2 regions of the Alteromonas sp. ABV4_150 genome follow, and region 1 is predicted to be linked to the other one. Evidence: predicted binding sites of a transcription regulator. Region 1 holds the regulator's gene; the other holds the start of a gene.
The links. Region 1 encodes LexA, which represses DNA repair genes until DNA is damaged. Its sites were predicted from a motif close to TACTGTATNNNNATACAGTA; they were not measured.
Positions count from the first base shown of each region.

Region 2: ACYX4M_RS08545 (YebG family protein) is a predicted target of LexA. The motif match lies at 2,426-2,445, and genes of this name have one in related genera.

Region 1 covers NZ_CM149971.1:1,704,713-1,709,322, forward strand. The annotation lists gene ACYX4M_RS07445 (hypothetical protein) at 1-2,296, shown strand, start outside; gene lexA (transcriptional repressor LexA) at 2,409-3,035, shown strand; gene coxB (cytochrome c oxidase subunit II) at 3,630-4,610, shown strand, end outside.
Region 2 covers NZ_CM149971.1:1,954,359-1,958,968, forward strand. The annotation lists gene ACYX4M_RS08535 (ABC transporter permease) at 1-1,087, opposite strand, end outside; partial or broken gene ACYX4M_RS08540 (ABC transporter ATP-binding protein) at 1,087-1,870, opposite strand; gene ACYX4M_RS08545 (YebG family protein) at 2,093-2,380, opposite strand; gene rpsF (30S ribosomal protein S6) at 2,627-3,028, shown strand; gene rpsR (30S ribosomal protein S18) at 3,040-3,267, shown strand; gene rplI (50S ribosomal protein L9) at 3,294-3,746, shown strand; gene ACYX4M_RS08565 (efflux RND transporter permease subunit) at 4,206-4,610, shown strand, end outside.

The DNA of each region.
Region 1 (4,610 bases):
GTCGCAACCATTATTTATTACTATCAGTGACTCCCCAATGACACTTGTCGTTTCCAATATGCCTGAATCGGTAGCTGCTGGTGGTTACGTCGAGTTCACTGTGAGCATGACGGACCCCGATAAAATTAATAATGACTCTGCAGGGCAGCTTGTATCAGCGCCTGAAGGCGTAACCCTCGATGACGAAGGCTTATTGACTTGGCAGGTACCTGAGAGTCAGTTGTTCAACGAGCAAACGTATATTTTTAATTTTGCTAGCTTAGATGGCGAGGAGAATTTACAAACCCTAGAGATCAAGGCTTACGCAAATAAAGCCCCAGCCTACGCACGCGCAACGGCGATGACACCAATTTATAATCACGGATTTGCAGTCGCTTCATCTGATGGTGTAAAAGAGCTTGTATCAATTAATGAGCGAAGTGTGGGTACTTTTTCGTTAGAGGGAAATTCGCTCAAAAATACCTACGTATATCCCTATAAACTGCCCACTAAAGGTGAAATTAGGGGCGTGCATTCCCAGGATGTTGACGGTGACAATAACGATGAGATCTACCTTCTTACACAACAGGGTATGTCTGTTATAAAAGACCGTGAAAGTAATGCCGAAGCGGTGTTCGTTGTAGAAGGAAGTATAGTTTCTGGATTGTTTTATGACGTTAATGGCGATGGGATTGATGAAGTCGCTTATTTATACGGTGATGACTATTATGATCCGAACGCGATTGTCATTGTTGATGTTCAAACGGGTGAACAGTTACAGCAGTATGATATCGACGGCGTAAATAATATTGCTTTTGGTAATGTAGATGATGACGCTTCGATAGAGATGGTAACGAACAACGGTTACGTATTTGACATTGATAGTGGTACCAACCAATGGCTGTATGGCAGCGGGTTTAGCAACATGTTTGTTGTGGTGGGCGATATGAGTAACGATGGTGTCGATGAAATCATCGGTGCTGATAGTTGGAACCATATCTCAATTTACTCAGCAGTATCGAAAAACAGTTTAGCCACGCTGGAACATCCAGACATTTGCGATATAGCCTACACCAATGAAAGCTCCGCTGCTAAAGGGCTCGTGGTGGTATCCGAATGTCAGTGGGGACAGGTGAAAGGCTTTGTATTCGATGCGGGTCAAATTTCTGAGCAGTGGGCTATCGCTCACAACACGTACAGTGCTATGTCACTTCTTATCGATGATTTAGATAACGACAATGTGCCCGATATCATTTGGACTGGTGACAACCAAGTTTTAGTCGCACAGCAGAACGCTAGCGGTGAGTACGCATTGACAGATATTGAAAGTGCGCCGCGCGCTTATACATATCACGCTGCAGGCTGGGCTCACTACGGTGACAATGACGAAAGAGCTGTCTTTGTCAGTGACACAAGCAATTACGATTCATCTATTCAAATTCTATCAGTAAACAAAGACGATGAGTTTGCGATAAGTGGCGAAGTTGGTGAAGACGCCTATAACTACAGCAAGCCGGTCGTTACAGATTACAATAATGACGGTGTGGGTGAGTTATTAATAGGGGCGCTGGACTATAATTCGTCGTTCAATGTGGTGAGACTTTCGGATAATTCTGTTCAGTGGACACTGAGTCAAAATCACAACAGTCAAATATCATTTATTGAAGCACTAGATGTGAATAACGACAGTTACGCTGATGCAGTTGTCGTGGAAAACGATCGACTTAAAGCGTTTGATATTGAAAATCAGGTGCTAATTGACGCGATAAACAACGACTTTTCAATCAACGCGCTGGCTGTTTCAGAAAGTAATGGAGTGCATTATTTTGCTGTCGGGGGGTATCGTTCGTTCAAGCTCTATAAAATGCAGGACGGTGAGTTCGTTGAGTTAAATGAGTTGGAAACTACTTGCGATCAACTGCTCACAGTAAATTTTGATAGCGATAGTGACCTTGAGTTTGTGTGTCTGGATAGAGATTATTCAACTATCAATGTGTATGACGTGACAAGCGAAGCGTTAGCATTGAAAGAGACTATAGCGCTGTCTTTTTACCCTCAGAAGATAGCAGCTATACCAACGACATCGTCTAACCAGTCGATCCTCGCCATCCATCAGCCAGATGATTACGACTATTCGTATGATTACTATGACAGCATCGGGTACCAAGTAGTTGAGATTGATAATAAAGGGCATACGGTATGGCACAGTCCATTATTGGGGCTGCAAAACGTTGATGGTATGCGTACCCGCCAAAACAGCGATGGAGAGTTGGAGCTACAAATAGGTAACTCGGACATGGCCCTTCTGGCAAAATAAGGATACTGCACTTGTCGCAGACTCATGCGTGTAGCAAAAGACGCGGCAAGTGCTTGTTATTTGTTTTTAGGTGTATATACTTACAGGAACTGTATGAACAGACAGGTCTTTTATGCGCCCACTCACAGCTCGACAAACTGAAGTTTTAGAACTTATTAAAACAACCATGCAAGAAACGGGAATGCCGCCTACACGTGCGGAAATTGCTCGTCAACTTGGTTTTCGTTCTGCCAATGCAGCAGAAGAACATTTGAAAGCATTGGCGCGTAAGGGCGTAATTGAAATTTTACCTGGTACCTCCCGTGGTATTAAGCTCAATATCCCCCTTGAGGATACAGCACCAGAAGAAGAAGGTTTGCCTCTAATCGGGCGCGTAGCGGCTGGTGAGCCAATTTTGGCGCAAGAACATGTAGAATCGCACTACAAAGTCGATCCTGCTTTGTTTCAGCCTCAGGCAGACTTTTTGCTTCGCGTAAACGGCATGAGTATGAAGGACATCGGTATCTTAGATGGTGATCTCCTCGCGGTGCATCGCACGACTGATGTCCACAATGGTCAGGTCGTTGTGGCGCGGGTGGATGAAGACGTTACGGTTAAGCGTTTAGAGAAACGCGGTCGTGAAGTGTTACTCCATGCCGAAAATGAAGAGTTTTCGCCAATTAAAGTAGATCTTGCAAGCGAGCCTTTTGCTATAGAAGGTATTGCCGTGGGTGTCATAAGAAACGCCGACTGGATGTAAGGTTTTAACATCTTCAGCGAAAAGCGGCGCCCTAGCCGCTTTTTTAATGCCTTTTGTTGCCATATTTATGCTAGTTTTCTCAAGTTAGCAGCGCGCAATACCTCGTATAATCATGACCTCAAGTATAAATATTAAGCAGCACGCAAAAGCCATTCTGCCTATGAATGAATTTTTAGGTATGCATTCATTATTTGAAAATTTGTTTGAAAATTTGTTTGAAAATAAATATCGATAGCGCGTTACTCGTTGATTTTTCGCTCAAATGATTGCTCGTAAACTCACATGCGTTGTTCAAAATGCGCGTTTGATTTTACCCCGTCTCAACAGCTACCAATTTACTCCTTTATTCAAAACGTAACGTTAGGCTGCCATTGCAAATGATTAAAAATTGAACATTTCGTTAAATTTTTAACAGAAAAGACTAGACGGCACGGAATTATTGCGCAATTCTTAGACAAAGATTAACAAAATAATAACAATGGCTCTAAATTTGTTTTACAAGTTGAGGTTATGGGTCAATCGTTCGCAAACCATTTGGTAGGGCATCGCGCAAAAATATCAGCGTTTTTGGTCTTGCTATTACGGAGGTGCTGAGTGAAACAACTAACGACCGTTTTCGCAAAATGGTGTTCAACTATACCGTTTTTGCTTTTTTCTCCTTTGCTTCTTGCCCAAGAAGTCAGTGAAGAGGCTTCTTCACTTAATCTAAGACGCGGTGCCACCGACATCAGCGGGCAGGTTTACGACCTGCATATGCTGATGTTCTTTATATGCGTAGGGATTGCGGTTGTAGTGTTTGGGGTTATGTTTGCCTCAATGTATCTGCATCGGAAGTCTCGTGGTGCTAAGCCGGCTAACTTTCACGAAAACGTGAAGGTTGAAATTGCGTGGACCGTTGTTCCTTTTCTTATTCTAATCTTTATGGCTGTGCCTGCGGCGAACACCCTTATTGCAATGGAAGACACATCTGAGCCAGATATGACTGTGCTAGTAACAGGCTCACAGTGGAAGTGGCACTACAAGTATATGGACAGCGACGTAGAGTTTTATTCTCTGCTTGCTACTCAACGCGAGCAAATAGAGAACAAGTTTCAAAAAACAGATAACTACCTGTTGGAAGTTGACCGCCCATTGGTTATCCCTACTGGAAAAAAAGTACGCTTTCTTATCACTTCAGATGACGTTATTCACTCTTGGTGGGTACCTGACTTTGCTGTGAAAAAAGATGCCAACCCCGGCTTTATTAACGAGTCTTGGGCTAAGGTCAACGAGCCAGGCATTTATCGGGGGCAATGCGCTGAGCTATGCGGAAAAGACCATGGTTACATGCCAGTCGTGGTTATCGCTAAAGAACCCGCTGAGTTTGATAAATGGATGGGCGAACAAGAAGAAATTGTTCGTCAAGCCAAAGAAGAAGAGCAGCGTCTACTTTCTATGAATATGTCTATGGACGAATTAATGAAAGAAGGCGAGCGCGTTTATAACGCTACGTGTGCAGCCTGTCATATGCCAAATGGTGAGGGCTTACCAGGTGTATTCCCAGCACTTAAAGGCAGCAAGATGGCGTTAGAAGAT
Region 2 (4,610 bases), 250 kb from region 1:
GAGTAAATGGCCCGGCACCAATAGTGCGTAAAACAGCTATTTCTTGGTAACGCTCACGCATAGTTGCAAGCAGCATGGTGGCCAGTCCAATTAGAGCGCATATAACAATAAGGCCAGATAGACCAAGTAATAGAGACTCAACATTTCCCATAATTTGCCAAAGCTCAGCGAGCGCCATGCCCGGTAGTATCGCCATAAGCGGCTCTTTTTTACTTTGGTTGATTTGATACTGCAGCTGTAGCGCTGTAACGCGATGTTTTAGCCCAAGCATCACAACAGATACTGACTCAGGCGTAAAGGCTTCGCTGTTGTAAGTCTCATGCTTACCGGTATGCTCACCGTGCTCGTGCTCGTGCTCGTGCTCGTGCTCGTGCTCGTGCTCGTGCTCATGCTCGTCTTCGATGGTTTTATTACTCGATTTACGGCCTAACATCGAGGTGGGTGAATGCTTGGGCCCTGTGTGGGCCTCTTCAAGGCCCTGCAGAGTGACATAAACAGCCTTATCCACGGGGGTGCCTGTTTTATCTAAGATTCCGGAAATAGTAAAAGGGTGATCGTCATGATTATTGAATGAAACACTGCCTAAGCCGTGAGAAATAATAATCTTATCGCCTACTTTATATCCCAATGATTCGGCTATATCAGCACCAATTACCGTAGATAGCGGCTGTGTAAATGTCGCTCCATCAGATAGCTGTAGTGACTGCATGTCCCCGTATTTAAAGTGGTCGAAAAAGCTGTTGGTCGTACCTACTACTCTAAAACCCCTGTGGGTATCACCCAAAGATAGTGGGATAAGCCACGATACCTGCTTGTTAGATTGAAGCGCCGCAATACTTTTATATTCAATACCTTTAGTGGGAGTGCCTATATTAAACACTGACGACAGGAGTAAATTAAGCTGTCCACTTGGTGCGCCAACAATAAGATCAACACCGGAAACGGTGCGCGTAAAACTGGTTTTGACTTGGGTGCGAATAATGTCCACGCACAAAAGTAAACTAATGCTGATGGTAATGCTTAAAAGTGTGAGGATTGCCGTTGTTTTCCTGCGCTTTAAGCTTTCAATAGCAATGGTACTTAGCATTACGCACGCTCCTGTGCTTGTTCGATGCCACCGAGTGAAGACACTGCATGGTTTGTACTTGGGCTCAATTCACTCATACTACAATGACGGTCAAAGTAGCTCTCCATTGCTTTATCATGACTAACGAAAATCATGGTGCTCTCACCTGCTACATCTTTTAACAGCGACATAAAGCTATCTCGCGCGTCGCTATCTAACGCCGAAGTTGGCTCATCGACAATCAATAACTCTGGGTCATTAATGAGTGCTCGGGCTATTGCTACACGCTGCTGTTGACCAATACTCAAGGCATCAGCTTTAGCATGCAGTACGTGAGAAGAAAGCTGTAGCTTGTCGAGTAAATGAAGAAGCTTTCGCATCTTCAGCCGTTTTGCTTATTTTTTTATTCGCAAAATATACTGCGGCGTTAATGTTCTGTGCCACAGAAAGGTAGGGAATTAGATTAAACTGTTGAAAAACAACGCCGATATTGCGTGCTCTAAACTTATCTCGCTGGCGGTTTGATAAGGAAGAGAATGGCTGCGATAACAAAGTTATGTCACCTTGGGTGGGTACCAACGTTCCGCAGAGCAAATTGAGTAATGTGCTCTTTCCGCTACCCGAAGGCCCTGAAAGAAAAACGTGTTCACCCTGCGAAACTTGCCACGCTTTAATGTCAATGATGGGGGCACTTTCTTTGGTGTACGAAAACTGTAAATTGCTAACTTCAATCGCTGTGTTGCACTCTTCAATCACTGCGTTGCGCTGGGGGGAAGTGCTATTGTTTTTATTGATGGTATTCACGCTAAGCCCGACCTGTATTTACGTCTTATGTTCACATTAGCAAAAGCGACACGTCTGTTCACCCAGTTAAAAACCAGAGAAAACACATTGCCGCGTTGAGGTAATGTTATCAAATAACATTTTTGCGTATAGCTATGCTATCAGATCTCATCAGCCTAAAGCGGCAATTGCTCTTATTAATTGTTCATCATAACGACGCAAAGAAGAAGCGCGCCTAAATTATCAGCCGTTAGCTTGTAGCTTTACCACTTCTGCGCTTTCATCTTCTAATACGCTTTCTGCGGTAGCGCCTTTGAAAATCTTACTGATTTTATCTTTGTTTTTAGACAACATAATGGTGAGCTCTTCCACTACGCTATCGTCTAGCTTAATGCCCTTCGCATGAATGTAGTCAGCAAGGTTATCTGCCGCATCAAGCATTTTGTCATACTGATCAGCTTCTTTTTTGTCGGTAGTTACCAATTTTTCTACCCCTTTGTGCGTAACAACATACTGTGTGGTAATGGCCATGGTAGGTCCCCTGTTTATTAAAGACACAAAAACTGTACAATAATTTACTGTATAAATAAACAGTCTTTTGATTAAATGTTTGAATTTGGTCGGCGAGAGAAGAGTAGTAAGCCGTTTTAAAGATGATTAATGCTTGTGCAATTAGCAACTGCTGCGTATAATGCGCGCCCTTACAGCCACCCCAATTCGTTCCTTGTCTCCATACAGTCGGCTGTACTGTCGAGGCTACAACCGTAAGGAGCTATAATGCGTCATTACGAAATCGTATTTATGGTTCACCCTGATCAGAGTGAACAAGTACCTGGTATGATCGAGCGTTATACCACAATCCTAAAGCAAGACGGTGGTCAGATTCATCGTTTAGAAGATTGGGGCCGTCGTCAACTGGCTTACCCAATTGAAAAGCTGCACAAAGCCCACTACGTACTAATCAATGCTGAAGCGTCTGCAGAAGCTGTTGATGAATTGGAAAATGCTTTCCGTTTCAACGACGTGATCCTACGTAACATGGTTATGCGCACTAAGACTGCTGTGACTGAGCCTTCTCCAATGATGAAAGAAGAGCCTCGTCGTGAGCGTCGTGACGATTCTGCTCCTCGCCAAGATCGCGCGGAAAAGAAAACTGAAACCACTGAAGACAACGCTTAAGGAGATCACCCATGGCTCGTTTTTTCAGACGTCGTAAGTTCTGCCGTTTCACTGCAGAAGGTGTGACTGAGATTGATTACAAAGATATCGCTACTCTTAAGAACTACATCACTGAGAGCGGTAAAATTGTCCCTAGCCGTATTACTGGTACAAGCGCAAAATATCAGCGTCAGCTGTCTTCTGCGATCAAGCGCGCACGTTTCCTTGCGTTGCTTCCGTACACTGATTCACACAAGTAATTTGGCGAATATAAGGGTTAGCTAAGATGAATATCATCCTACTAGATAAAATCGCCAACCTTGGCGGCCTGGGCGACCAAGTGACTGTTAAGTCTGGTTACGCTCGTAACTTCCTTTTCCCACAGGGTAAAGCGGTTCCTGCAACTAAAGACAACGTTGAAAAGTTCGAAGCACGTCGTGCTGAACTTGAAGCGAAAATTGCTGAGCAACTAGCTGCTGCTAACGCACGCGGTGAGAAAATTGCTGAGCTTGCTGAAGTTACAATCGCAGCTCCTGCTGGTGACGAAGGTAAACTGTTTGGTTCTGTTGGTACTCGTGACATCGCTGATGCAATCACTGCAGCTGGCGTTGAAGTACAAAAAGCAGAAGTTAAACTACCTACTGGTACTCTTCGTGAGACTGGTGAGTATGACATCGACTTACAACTTCACTCTGACGTTATCACTTCAATCAAAGTGATCATCATTGCTGAAGCGTAATCGCTGACGTATTTGAAGAAAGCCGCTCCTAGAGCGGCTTTTTTTTGCTCTAAATTTTTGTTCGATACTTAAAGATCAATACCAATCCGCATAGATGATTTCCCACCCAGAAGGCGCTGGTAAGTTTCCTAGCAAAGCATGGGAATGCAGGAATGACCGTTGCTTTTTAAATTCCCAGAGTGAAGCTTGCCAGACCTTCCCGAAGGGCGAGTTTAAAATATCCGTACCCTCACTTGACGTCGCGACGCCTAATTAACGATGGGTGTAAGTAAATATGTCCAGGGCCGACAAATGGCGTATTTTTGAGGTCCACTCATCTGCGATAAATAACGTTTTTTAAACGGTATTTAAACAAAATGTTAATAATCGCTGAAATTCTTAGTGTCATGGCTTTAAACTTTTTCTGTCATTCCCGCGACCTATAGTAAACCAAACAATAAAAAGCATAAGTGCCATATTATGGACACCACTAAGCAAGCAATAAAAAACGCGACTGGGGTAGGTATAGGAATAACACTGCTGGTATTTTTAGGTCTATATAGCCTGTTTAATTTACCGGTACAGCTGTTTCCTGACATTGAAAGACCGAATATTAACATCCAGACCTCGTGGCGCGCTGCGTCGCCCCAAGAAATTGAGTCGGAGATCATTGAACCTCAAGAGGAAGTGCTGCAAGGCATCCCTGGCCTTGAGTCGATGAATGCATGGGCAAACCAAGGTAATGCGTGGATTAATCTAGAGTTTGGTTTAGATACGGACATGCAGAAAACGCTCATTGAAGTGATTAGCCGCATGAATCGCGTACCGCCACTACCTCGCGATGCCTTGTCCCCTAATATTATGCTTGCTGGAAGTGGGGGAGAC